Linked DNA regions of Kribbella solani. The main gene of each other region encodes a partner of the protein of the gene in region 2 in a complex. Links are inferred from orthologs where the notes say so. Each region holds a gene or a part of one and is shown on either strand. Other genes may lie near its edges.

Region 1 (6,539 bases), 3.4 Mb from region 2 along the record:
CGGCGATTCCACTCGATCAACGTCCGCGGCGCCTTGGCGGCAGACTTGGCCTTCGCCTGGTTCGGGTTCGCCAGCTGTGCCCACATCTCGGCGAGACCTGCGAAGCCGGCCGGGTCGTACAGGTTGGAGAAGGTGATCGCCACCGCGAGCGCGTACGTCACCTTCACCGTCGAACCGTCCGGCATCGGGACGTCCACCGGGTGCGTCTTCAACCGGGCGAACGTGCTCTCGACAACGGTCTTCGGGTCACCGAGCTGGTTCAGCGCACAGTTCGCGCCCGCTTTCTTGCACTCGGCAAGGAACTGCTCGTACGTGTCCGAAGCACCTTCGCCCTGCTTCAGGCGTACGCCGACCGGGTTCTTGTCACCGTTCGATCCGGAGTACCACTCGGGGCTCAACGTGCCGTCGAGGACGAGCGCGCGGACGTTGTTCGGGAACAGTTTCGCGTACGTCGCGCCCAGGTATGTCCCGTACGAGTACCCGGCGTACGTCAGCTTGGCGTCACCGACCGCCTGCCGGAGCAGATCCATGTCCCGCGCCACGTTCGCGGTCGAGAAGTGCGCGAGCCGATCGGGCGACGTCGTCTGGCAATGCGCCGCCAGCTTCGCCGCGTCCACGATGAACTGGCGTTCTTCCTTCGCCCCGACCGGGAACGGCGGCATCCCCGCGGTCGCCTTCGCCTCCTCGGCCGCCGTCGGGTAACAGGTGACCGGGTCCGAATGGCCGACCCCACGCGGATCAAAGCCGAGGATGTCGAACTTCGCCCGCAGTTCGGGCGTGTACGCCACCTGCGCGGCCTGCTGCACGAAGTCGACGCCGGAACCGCCCGGGCCGCCGGGGTTCGTGAACAGGGTGCCGACCTTGTGCGCCGGGTCGGCGGCCGGCAGCCGGGTCAGCGCGATCGTGGTGGTCGCGCCACGCGGGTTGTCGTAGTCGGTCGGGACCTCGACGGACGCGCACTGGAACGGCTTCAGCTTCGGATCGGTACCACAACTGCCCCACGCGATCACCGGAACGTTCGGCTGCCTGGTCTGCGCGGGACCCTTGGCCTGCGCGGGACCCTTGGCCTGCGCGACGGCGGCCGTTATCGGGGCCAGCAGCACCAGCGCCACACCGGCCGCAGACAGTCTTCGAAGAACTCTTCTGGGCGTCATGGCACCGACCGTAGGCGGCCGGCCACTCCGAGCGCGTCCACCACGAGAAGGAGGCCGGGTCTCCGCCGTTCAGCGGACCCCGGCCTCCGTCACGAGACTTCCGTCAGGCGCTCTTCTCCCGGCGGTCCCGCTTGCGCTCGATCTGCTCGCGCGGAATCAGCGTCGGGTTCACGTTCTCCAGCACCACGTCGCCGGTGACGACCACCTTGGCGACATCGTCACGGCTCGGCACCTCGTACATGACGTTCAGGAGGACTTCCTCCATGATCGCCCGCAGGCCACGGGCGCCGGTGCCGCGCAGCAGCGCCTGGTCCGCGATCGCCTCGACCGCGTCGTCGGTGAACTCCAGCTCGACGTTGTCGATCTCGAACAGCCGCCGGTACTGCTTGACCAGCGCGTTCTTCGGCTCGGACAGGATCTTGATCAGCGCGTCGCGGTCCAGCGGCGACACCGTCGTGATCACCGGCAACCGGCCGATGAACTCCGGGATCAGACCGAACTTGAGCAGGTCCTCCGGCATCACGTCGGCGTACCCGCCGAGCTCCTTCGGCTTCTCCGGCTCGCGCGAGGTGTTGAAGCCGAGCGTCTTCTTGCCGACCCGCTGCTCGACCATGTGGTCGAGCCCGGCGAACGCACCACCGACGATGAACAGCACGTTGGTGGTGTCGATCTGGATGAACTCCTGGTGCGGGTGCTTACGGCCACCCTGCGGCGGCACGCTCGCGGTGGTGCCTTCCAGGATCTTCAGCAGCGCCTGCTGGACACCTTCACCGGAGACATCGCGGGTGATCGACGGGTTCTCGCTCTTGCGGGCGATCTTGTCGACCTCGTCGATGTAGATGATCCCGGTCTCGGCCTTCTTCACGTCGTAGTCCGCGGCCTGGATCAGCTTCAGCAGGATGTTCTCCACATCCTCGCCGACATACCCGGCCTCGGTCAGCGCGGTCGCGTCCGCGATCGCGAACGGGACGTTCAGCATCCGGGCGAGGGTCTGCGCCAGGTACGTCTTGCCGCAGCCGGTCGGGCCGATCAGCAGGATGTTCGACTTGGCCAGCTCCACCGCCTCGTCCTTGGCGTGCCGCCCCGCGCTGGACGAACCCTGACCGTCCCGGACCCGCTTGTAGTGGTTGTACACCGCCACCGCGAGCGCCTTCTTGGCCACGTCCTGACCGACGACGTACGCGTTGAGGAAGTCGTAGATCTCCCGCGGCTTCGGCAGCTCGGTGAGTCCGACCTCGGAGCCCTCGTTCAGCTCCTCCTCGATGATCTCGTTACAGAGATCGATGCATTCGTCGCAGATGTAAACGCCGGGACCGGCGATGAGCTTCTTGACCTGCTTCTGACTCTTGCCGCAGAACGAGCACTTGAGCAGGTCGCCGCCGTCACCAATGCGTGCCACCGGGACAGATCCCTTCTATGCGCAGTCGGACCGATTTCGACGGTACCCCGTCCGGGGCCCAAAAACCGCGCTCGCCACCAGCTTGTGACTACGCCGGTGGCGAACGCGTCAGGCCCTTGACAGCCCGCCGAAGCGGCTGGGCCGGTTTTCGAACTCGTTCAGACGCCGGCCGGAACCGGGGTCTTCAGAGTCTGCAGGACATCGTCGATCAGGCCGTACTCGATCGCCTGCTCCGCCGTGAGGAACTTGTCCCGCTCGATGTCCCGGGACACCTCCTCGTGCGACTTGCCGCTGGCGTCGGCGAGCATCTTCTCCAGCAGCGCGCGCAGCCGGAGGATCTCGTTCGCCTGGATCTCGATGTCACTCGACTGGCCGTAGGTGCCCTCGGTGGCCGGCTGGTGGATGATGATCCGGCTGTTCGGCAGCGCCAGCCGCTTGCCCGGCGTACCGGCCGCGAGCAGCACCGCGGCGGCCGAGGCGGCCTGACCGAGGCACACCGTCTGGACGTCCGGCTTGATGTACCGGACGGTGTCGTAGATCGCGGTCAGCGCTGTGAACGAGCCGCCCGGGGAGTTGATGTAGATGCTGATGTCGCGGTCGGAGTCCATCGACTGCAGGCAGAGCAGCTGCGCCATCACCGCGTTCGCGATCTCGTCGGTGATCGGCGTACCGAGGAAGATGATCCGGTCCTCGAACAGCTTGGTGTAGGGGTCGATCCGGCGCATGCCGTACGACGTGCGCTCCTCCCACTGCGGGATGAAGTAGTTCATGGTGCGTCCTTAACTGACGGAGTGGGAGATCAGGAGTTCGGGCTGCCGGAGGTCAGCTGGGCGGCGCTGGCCACGACGTGGTCGATGAAGCCGTAGTCCTTGGCCGCGTCGGCGGTGAACCAGCGGTCCCGGTCGGCGTCGTTCTCGACCTGCTCCAGCGGCTGGCCGGTGTGCTCGGCGATCAGCTTGAACAGCTGCGCCTTGATGTGCAGCGACTGCTCGGCCTGAATCTTGATGTCCGAAGCCGTTCCACCCATACCGCCGGACGGCTGGTGCATCATGATCCGCGCGTGCGGCAGCGCGTAGCGCTTGTTCTTCGCGCCGGCGCAGAGCAGGAACTGACCCATCGAGGCGGCCAGGCCCATCCCGACGGTGGCGACGTCGTTGGAGATCCACTGCATCGTGTCGTAGATCGCCATGCCGGAGTCCACCGAGCCACCCGGCGAGTTGATGTACAGCCAGATGTCCTGGTTGGGGTCCTCGGCGTTGAGGAGCAGCATCTGCGCGCAGATCGCGTTCGCGTTGTCGTCGCGAACCTCGGACCCCAGGAAGATGATCCGGTTCTGCAGCAGGCGCTGGTAGATGTGGTCGTCGAGTCCGCCGGATCCGTTGCCGCCCGCGGCTTTGGGGCTGGCTGCAAATGTCTCGTTCACGAACCCGACATTACTGGTCGGCGGCGACAGACCTAAGGCTGGGCCGGAGGTGTTCGCTCACGGCGCATCGCGGGTGATTCACCAGCCGCAGAGAACCACGGACCCGGGCTCCTCGGCCGCCGCGGCGGCCGTCCCTCCGGCCGCTGCCTCGGGCGCTGTTCCGGGTGCTCCCGGTTTCGGTGCTTGGCGGCGCCCAGGATGCTCCTGGTCCACCAGCACCTCTGGCTCCTGCAACAGCGCGGCCACACCGGTCCCTTCGGTTGGAAATCGATTCACCGTCCACCGTAGGCGGTCCAGCCGACAGTTTCTTCTCAACCGGTTCGCGAAATGCGTACGGCCCGGAATCCCGCGATGGGGTCCCGGGCCGTACGGCGGACTGCTCAGGCCTTCGCGGGCTCCGCGACCGGGGCCTCGGTGTTCTCGGCGTCGGCGTCGGCGGCCTCCGGGTCGGCGTAGGTGCCGTCCGGCTGCAGCGTCTTCAGCTCGACCGTGTTGCCGGAGCCGTCGGTGACCTTGGCGTTCTCGACCAGGTACGCGAGCGCCTTGCCGCGGACGACCTCGGAGACCAGGCTCGGGACCAGGTTGTTCTCCACCGCGTGCTGGGCGAACTGGTCCGGCGAGACACCGGAACGCTGCGCGTGCCGGACGATGTGCTCGGTGAGCTCCTGGTCGTTCACGCTCAGCTCCTGCTGCTCGGCCACCAGGTCGAGCACGAACTGCGCCTTGATGGCGTCCTCGGAGCGCTTCTTCAGGTCCTCGTCGAACTCTTCCTGGGACTGCTCCTCACCCTCGAGGAACTGCTCCATGGTCATCCCGGAGTACCCGAGCTGCTGCTCCAGGTTCTCCTTGCGGGCGGCCAGCTCGTCGGTCAGCAGACCGTCCGGCACCGGCACGTCGACCAGGGTGAGGATCTTCTCCAGGACCGCGTCCCGCGCCTCGCCAGCCTGCTCGAGCCGCTTGCCGCGCTCCAGCCGGGTCTGCACGTCCGCCTTCAGCTCGTCGGCGGTGTCGAACTCCGACGCGGTCTGCGCGAACTCGTCGTCGAACTCCGGGAGCTCCTGCTCCTTGACCGCGGTCACGGTCACCTCGACGTCGACGTCCTCGCCCTTCAGCGAACCGCCGACCAGCTGGGTGACGAAGGTCTTCTTCTCGCCGGCGCTCAGGCCGATGACCGCCTCGTCCAGGCCGTCGAGCAGCTGACCGCTGCCGACCTGGTACGACAGGCCGGTCGCCTGTGCCTCCTCGACCTTCTCGCCGTCCTTGCTGGCGGACAGGTCAAGGGTGATGAAGTCCTTGTCGGCGGTCGCGCGCTCGACCGGGTTCAGCGAGCCGAACCGCTGCCGCAGCGACTCGATCTGCTCGTCCACCTCGGAGTCGGAGATGGCGATGTCCTCGACCGACGCCTCCAGGCCCTCCAGGTCCGGCAGGGTGATCTCCGGACGGACCTCGACCTCGGCGGAGAACTGCAGACTCTCCTTGTCGTTGAAGTCGGTCACGTCGACCTCGGGCCGGCCGATCGCCTTCACCTGGTTGTCGCTGACCGCCTGCGAGTAAAGCTTCGGGAGCGCGTCGTTGATCGCCTCCTCGAGCACCGGGCCACGGCCCACCCGCTGGTCGATCACCTGCGGCGGGATCTTGCCCTTGCGGAAGCCCGGCACGACGATCTGCTGACCGATGCTCTTGTACGCCGCGTCGAGGCTCGGCTTGAGCTCCTCGAACGGCACCTCGACGATGAGCTTGACCTTGGTCGGGCTCAAGGACTCGACGGTGCTCTTCACGGTGGCGGTTCTCCTTGATTCGGTGACATGGTGCGACGCCGGACAGCCGACGCCACAGCCGGTACTGCACGGGGTTGTCGGGGCGACAGGACTCGAACCTGCGGTCTCCTGCTCCCAAAGCAGGCGCGCTAGCCACTACGCTACGCCCCGCAGTGACCGTGGAAGTCTAGTCGACCCGAACCAGTGCTCACGCCACCGGGGGCCGGTTACCCCTCGTTTTGGGTCCGACCCGCTTCCTGTGGAATCATGTCCGGGCACCGCGGGTGTAGCTCAATGGTAGAGCCCCAGTCTTCCAAACTGGCTACGCGAGTTCGATTCTCGTCACCCGCTCCACGCTCGAAGGCCCCTCATCGCGACTGCCGCGGAGAGGGGCCTTTCGCGTACTCGAATGGCGTTCGACGTGATGCAGGTCACTTGAATCAGGACGGAGTCGCGGCCCGTTCGGCGGTGCCCCGGAGCACGCAGAACTCGTTGCCCTCCGGGTCGGCGAGTACGACCCAGCCGGTGCCGTCGGGGTAGCGGTGGTCGGCGACCAGGGTGGCACCGAGGCCGAGCAGGCGCTCCGTCTCCAGGTCGCGGTACGTCTCCGGCCGCAGGCACAGGTGTACGCGGTTCTTGATCGTCTTCGGCTCCGGCACCTGATTGAAGTACAGCATCGGGCCTTCGGCCATCAGTACCTGCGTCTCGTGGTCACCCGGCTCGCAATCCGGATCCACCGGCCGCCCGGTCACCTCGCTCCAGAACCGCGCCAGCCCATACGCGTCCGCACAGTCGATCGCCACATT
Region 2 (6,258 bases):
GCAGGCCCTTGAAGACCCGGCCGGGGGTGGCGCAGCCGCCGATGGAACCCGGCGAGCGGTGCTTCTTGTGCACACCGTGGGTCGCGCGCAGGCCGTGGAAGCCGTGCCGCTTCATCACACCGGCGAAGCCCTTGCCCTTGCTGGTGGCGGAAACGTCCACCCGCTCACCGGCCTCGAACGCCTCGGCCTTGATCTCCTGGCCCAGCGTGTACTCGCTGGCGTCGGCGGTGCGCAGCTCCAGCAGGTGCCGCCGCGGCGTCACGCCGGCCTTGTCGAAGTGGCCGCGCAGGGGCTTGGTCACCTTGCGCGGGTCGATGTCGCCGAAGGCGATCTGGACGCCGTCGTAGCCGTCCCGGTCCGCGGTGCGGACACCGGTGACGACGCAGGGCCCGGCCTGGATCACGGTGACGGGGACGACACGGTTGTTCTCGTCCCAGGTCTGGGTCATGCCGAGCTTGGTGCCCAGCAGACCGCGCGTGTTCTTGGTAGCAGTGCTCATTGGCTGTACGCGTCCCTCAGAGCTTGATCTCGATGTCGACACCGGCCGGCAGGTCGAGACGCATCAGCGAGTCGACGGTCTTCGGCGTGGGGTCGATGATGTCGATGAGCCGCTTGTGGGTGCGCATCTCGAAGTGCTCGCGGCTGTCCTTGTACTTGTGCGGCGAGCGGATGACGCAGAACACGTTCTTTTCCGTCGGCAACGGCACCGGGCCAGCAACCTTCGCACCAGTACGCGTCACCGTGTCGACAATCTTGCGTGCCGAGCTGTCGATGACCTCGTGGTCGTAGGCCTTCAGCCGGATGCGGATCTTCTGTCCCGCCATCGCTTCGCTTCGTCCTTCTCTTTCGTCAACGTCTGTGTCGCTCCGACCCCCGCGGTCGGGTGTGTCGCCGTGTGCCTAAAAATCTACGGCACGCGCGTGACTCACCGCTTCGTCGACCTGGGTGGAGATCGGGGCCCGGTCTCGGACCGGAACCTCGGCGAGGTCTCCGGTCCGGCGCACCAGCCAGATCAAGAAGACCTGGGGCGCACCCCGGCGGCCTCGCCTGAGCAACCTGAATAGTGTGCCAGAGATTGGCGCCGAAACGCCAATCGGGGCCTCACGGCCCGATCCGGTACCACCTGAGCGCCGGACCGGGCGCAAAGCAGAGGTCCGCGGGGGCTCGATGTTCTGAGCCCTCGCGGACCTCGTCAGATCACTTGAGGATCTTGGTGACCCGGCCGGCGCCGACGGTGCGGCCACCTTCACGGATCGCGAACTTCAGACCGTCCTCCATCGCGATCGGCTGGATCAGCTCGACCGCCATGTCGGTGTTGTCGCCCGGCATGACCATCTCGGTGCCCTCGGGCAGCGTGACGACACCGGTGACGTCGGTGGTACGGAAGTAGAACTGCGGGCGGTAGTTCTGGAAGAACGGCGTGTGACGGCCGCCCTCCTCCTTGGAGAGGATGTAGACCGAGGCCTCGAAGTTCGTGTGCGGGGTGGTCGTACCCGGCTTGATCACGACCATGCCGCGCTCGACGTCCTCGCGCTTCGTACCACGCAGCAGCAGACCGACGTTCTCACCGGCCTGGCCCTCGTCCAGCAGCTTCCGGAACATCTCGATACCGGTGACCGTGGTGGTCTGCTTCTGCGGACGGATACCGACGATGTCGACGGTCTCGTTGACCTTGACGACACCGCGCTCGATCCGGCCGGTGATGACGGTGCCGCGACCCGTGATGGTGAAGACGTCCTCCACCGGCATCAGGAACGGCTTGTCGATCTCGCGCTCCGGCTGCGGGATGTACTCGTCGACCGCGTTCATCAGCTCGAGGATCGACTCGCCCCACTTGGCGTCGCCGGTCAGGGCCGGGTGGGCCGCGACGCGGACGATCGGCGCGTTGTCGCCGTCGAACTCCTGCTCCGAGAGCAGCTCCCGGACCTCGAGCTCGACGAGCTCCAGGATCTCCTCGTCGTCGACCATGTCGCACTTGTTCAGCGCGACGACCATCGCCGGAACGCCGACCTGACGGGCGAGCAGCACGTGCTCACGCGTCTGCGGCATCGGGCCGTCGGTGGCGGCGACGACCAGGATCGCGCCGTCCATCTGCGCCGCACCGGTGATCATGTTCTTGATGTAGTCCGCGTGACCCGGGCAGTCGACGTGGGCGTAGTGCCGGGCCTCGGTCTGGTACTCGACGTGCGCGATCGAGATGGTGATACCGCGCTGACGCTCTTCCGGCGCCTTGTCGATCTGATCGAAGGCCGACGCCTCGTTCAGGTCCGGGTACTTGTCGTGCAGCACCTTGGTGATCGCCGCGGTAAGCGTGGTCTTACCGTGGTCGATGTGACCGATGGTACCGATGTTGACGTGCGGCTTGGTCCGCTCGAACTTCGCCTTCGCCACTGGGGCCCTCCTGGATAAATGTTGACTACGCCGTACGCCGACGCGCTTTGGGTGTGGTGGCCAGGAACGAGTGTGTTACTCGCCCCGGGCCTTCTTGATGATCTCTTCCGCCACGTTCTTCGGAACCTCGGCGTAGGAATCGAACTGCATCGAGTAGGACGCGCGGCCCTGCGTCTTGGAACGCAGGTCACCGACATACCCGAACATCTCCGACAGCGGCACCAGGGCCTTGATCGCCCGGCTGCCACCGGGGCCTTCGTCCATCGACTGGATCTGGCCACGGCGTGAGTTGAGGTCGCCGATCACTTCACCCATGTAGTCCTCGGGGGTGGTGACCTCGACCGCGAACATCGGCTCCAGGATGACCGGAGTCGCCCGGCGGGCGGCGTCCTTGAAGGCCATCGAACCGGCGATCTTGAACGCGAGCTCGGAGGAGTCGACGTCGTGGTAGGCGCCGTCGGTCAGCGTGACCTTGACGTCGACCATCGGGTAGCCGGCCAGTACGCCGAACTCCATCGCCTCCTGGGCGCCCTCGTCCACCGACGGGATGTACTCGCGGGGGATCCGGCCACCGGTGACGGCGTTGACGAACTCGTACCCGCCCTCGCCACCGGCCTCGGCCGAAGTCGGCTCGATGTTGATGATCACACGCGCGAACTGACCCGAACCACCGGTCTGCTTCTTGTGCGTGTAGTCGACCTTCTCGACCTTCTTCTTGATCGTCTCGCGGTACGCGACCTGCGGCTTGCCGACGTTCGCCTCGACCCGGAACTCACGCTTCATCCGGTCGACCAGCACCTCGAGGTGCAGCTCGCCCATCCCGGCGATGATGGTCTGGCCGGTGTCGTCGTCGGTCCGGACCTGGAAGGTCGGGTCCTCCTCGGCGAGCCGCTGGATGGCGACGCCGAGCTTCTCCTGGTCGGCCTTCGACTTCGGCTCGATCGCGACCGAGATGACCGGGGCCGGGAACTGCATCGACTCCAGTACGACCTGCTTGGCCGGGTCGCACAGCGTCTCACCGGTGGTGGTGTCCTTCAGACCCATCACCGCGACGATGTGACCGGCGCCGATCGAGGCGATCTCCTCACGCTTGTTCGCGTGCATGCGGTAGATCTTGCCGATCCGCTCCTTGCGGCCCTTGGTCGGGTTCAGCACCTGGGTGCCGGTCTCGAGCTTGCCCGAGTACACCCGGATGAAGGTCAGCTTGCCCAGGTGCGGGTCGGCCGCGATCTTGAACGCCAGCGCCGAGAACGGCTCGTCGTCGGCCGGCTTGCGCAGCACGACCTGCTCCGGGTCCTTGACGTCGTGGCCCTCGATGGCCGGGACGTCGATCGGGCTCGGCAGGTAGGCGTTGATCGCGTCCAGCAGCGGCTGAACGCCCTTGTTCTTGAACGCCGTTCCGGTCAGTACCGGGGTCAGCTTGCTCGCCAGGGTGGCTCGCCGGATGCCCGCGACGAGCTGCTCCTCGGTCGGCTGCTCGCCCTCGAGGTACTGCTCCATGATCTCGTCGTCGGCCTCGGCCAGCGTCTCGATCAGCTTGTCGCGCCACTCGGCGGCGATCTCGGTGTGCGACGCCGGGATCTCCTCGACGGTGTAGTCCTCACCCATCGTGGTCTCGCCGCGCCAGGTCAGCGCGCGCATCCCGATCAGGTCGACGACGCCGATGAAGTCGGCCTCGGACCCGATCGGCAGCTGCAGCACCAGCGGCGTCGCGGCCAGCCGGTCGACGATCATGTCGACACAGCGCATGAACTCGGCGCCGGTCCGGTCCAGCTTGTTCACGAAGCAGATCCGGGGCACGCCGTACCGGTCGGCCTGACGCCACACGGTCTCGGACTGCGGCTCCACGCCGGCCACGCCGTCGAACACCGCGACCGCGCCGTCCAGCACGCGCAGCGAGCGCTCCACCTCGACGGTGAAGTCGACGTGTCCGGGGGTGTCGATGATGTTGATGGTGTGGTCTTTCCAGGTGCAGGTCGTCGCGGCGGACGTGATCGTGATGCCGCGCTCCTGCTCCTGCTCCATCCAGTCCATCGTGGCGGCGCCGTCGTGGACCTCACCGATCTTGTAAGTGATACCGGTGTAGAAGAGGATCCGCTCGGTCGTCGTCGTCTTACCGGCGTCGATGTGGGCCATGATCCCGATGTTGCGGACCTTGGCCAGGTCGGTGGTGATTTGTACGGCCACCTCGGTGGTCTGCCTCTCGATTCTGTACTGCGTCAAAGGGGTGAACGCTGGGTCCGGATCGGACCCGGGATCACCAGCGGTAGTGGGCGAAAGCCTTGTTGGCTTCGGCCATCTTGTGCGTGTCCTCGCGGCGCTTCACCGACGCGCCGAGACCGTTGGACGCGTCCAGGATCTCGTTCATCAGCCGCTCGGACATGGTCTTCTCGCGGCGGGCCCGCGAGTACGACGTCAGCCAGCGCAGCGCCAGCGTGGTCGACCGGCCCGGCTTGACCTCGATCGGCACCTGGTAGGTGGCACCACCGACGCGGCGGCTCTTCACCTCGATGCTCGGCTTCACGTTGTCCAGCGCACGCTTCAGCGTGATCACCGGGTCGGTGCCGGTCTTGGTACGGGTGCCCTCGAGCGCGCTGTAGACGATGCTCTGCGCGATCTGCTTCTTGCCGTCGACCAGGATCTTCGAGATCAACTGGGTGACGAGCGGCGAACTGTAGACCGGGTCGATGATGACCGGGCGCTTCGGGGCCGGACCCTTGCGCGGCATTAGCTCTTCTCCTTCTTCGCGCCGTAGAGGCTGCGAGCCTGCTTCCGGTTCTTCACACCCTGGGTGTCGAGCGAACCGCGGATGATCTTGTACCGGACACCCGGGAGGTCCTTCACCCGGCCACCGCGGACGAGCACGATCGAGTGCTCCTGCAGGTTGTGGCCGACACCGGGGATGTACGCGGTGACCTCGATGCCACTGGTCAGGCGGACACGTGCGACCTTACGAAGGGCCGAGTTCGGCTTCTTCGGCGTGGTCGTGTAGACGCGCGTGCACACACCACGACGCTGAGGAGAACCCTTCAGGGCCGGCGTCTTGTTCTTCGACACCTTGTCCTGGCGGCCCTTGCGGACCAGCTGCTGAATGGTGGGCACCGCGTAGCTCTTTCTGTCGTCCGGCTGGGTTTGCTGCTGTTACCTGACCCCCGCGGTCGGGTGTGTCGCGTGCGCACGAGCAGACCGAAGCCGTAATCTTCCAGACTGTCGGCAGGAGTCCCGTGCCACGCGGCCCGACCCGTTGGACGAGGGGCACGCATGACGGCCCAGGAAAGACCCCGGGCACGATCGTTAAGACTAGCGGGTGCCTCAAGCACGGTCAAAATGACTAACAGACCGCGAACGAGACCCTTCCGCGATCTCAGTGTACAGGGCCTCCGGCGGAGCGCTTGGCAAGCGCTTCCAGAGGCCCCGCTACGGGCGTTTCCCGGGCGTTTTCCTGGGCGCTTGTCAGGCGCGGAACTCGACGTCGGTGATCTGGCCGTCGACCACCCGGTAGAGCGCCAGCTGCGGCACCGCTTCGCCGTCGTCGTGGCTGATCACGTGCTCGACCACCCACTCCCCCAGCATCAGCCGCTCGACGATCTCGGTCTTGCAGCGGCCGGCCTCGAAGCGCGGCCGGTGGTACTCGCGCAGGAACCGGCGGCCCTTCAGCTCGGAACCGTCGGCGCGCTGGATCCGGGCCGTCGGCGAGTACGTCGCGAGGAACGCTTCCAGGTCGTGCGCCGCGTACGCCGCGTGTTCCCGGGCGACGATCCGCGCGGCCGGCGTCTCGGTGCTGACGGCAGCCACCGTAGCCAGGCCCAGATCGGCCAGTGTGGGCTGGGCAGGCGCCGGGGCGACCACTGGGGCGACCGGCTCCGG

Evidence for each region. The genes of interacting proteins can lie anywhere in the genome.
Region 1: the proteins of rpsG (region 2) and tig are in contact, whole or in part, in a crystal structure (PDB 3GTY), measured with the Thermotoga maritima proteins. The link is inferred for Kribbella solani from one-to-one orthologs. Residues at the interface, in WP_004081843.1 of Thermotoga maritima: Lys34, Lys52, Lys55, Glu59, Arg62, Gln63, Glu66, Asn67, Lys69, Val71, Arg95, Ala109, Lys110, Lys111, Gly112, Arg113, Pro114, Glu117, Glu121, Ile124, Ala125, Tyr127, Asn128, Asn129, Thr130, Gly131, Lys135, Asp139, Arg142, Met143; in WP_004081061.1 of Thermotoga maritima: Glu122, Val124, Val129, Leu130, Tyr133, Glu188, Gly259, Ile262, Tyr263, Glu266, Ser270, Glu273, Gln274, Glu277, Arg308, Gln311, Ile312, Ser315, Tyr316, Glu325, Arg329, Arg336, Leu363, Phe366, Trp367, Arg373, Leu377, Arg381, Leu384, Glu387.

Annotation. Positions count from the first base shown.
Region 1 is NZ_JACHNF010000001.1:3,359,579-3,366,117, forward strand. The notes cover bases 3,556-6,539. They hold tig (trigger factor), read right to left. Parts: upstream 5,755-6,539; coding sequence 4,357-5,754; downstream 3,556-4,356. Other genes in these bases: HDA44_RS15075 (ClpP family protease), read right to left, coding at 3,556-3,976; HDA44_RS15095 (VOC family protein), read right to left, coding at 6,174-6,539. Also shown: HDA44_RS15060 (alpha/beta hydrolase), read right to left, coding at 1-1,154; ATP-dependent Clp protease ATP-binding subunit ClpX, read right to left, coding at 1,258-2,553; HDA44_RS15070 (ATP-dependent Clp protease proteolytic subunit), read right to left, coding at 2,712-3,323; more of HDA44_RS15075, read right to left, coding at 3,353-3,555. UniProt on the Bacillus subtilis protein: Involved in protein export. Acts as a chaperone by maintaining the newly synthesized protein in an open conformation. Functions as a peptidyl-prolyl cis-trans isomerase.
Region 2 is NZ_JACHNF010000001.1:6,759,906-6,766,163, reverse strand. What follows is about bases 3,385-6,258. They hold rpsG (30S ribosomal protein S7), read right to left. Parts: upstream 5,120-6,258; coding sequence 4,649-5,119; downstream 3,385-4,648. Other genes in these bases: HDA44_RS31200 (nuclear transport factor 2 family protein), read right to left, coding at 5,845-6,258; rpsL (30S ribosomal protein S12), read right to left, coding at 5,119-5,493; fusA (elongation factor G), read right to left, coding at 3,385-4,578. Also shown: rplC (50S ribosomal protein L3), read right to left, coding at 1-499; rpsJ (30S ribosomal protein S10), read right to left, coding at 516-824; tuf (elongation factor Tu), read right to left, coding at 1,198-2,391; more of fusA, read right to left, coding at 2,467-3,384.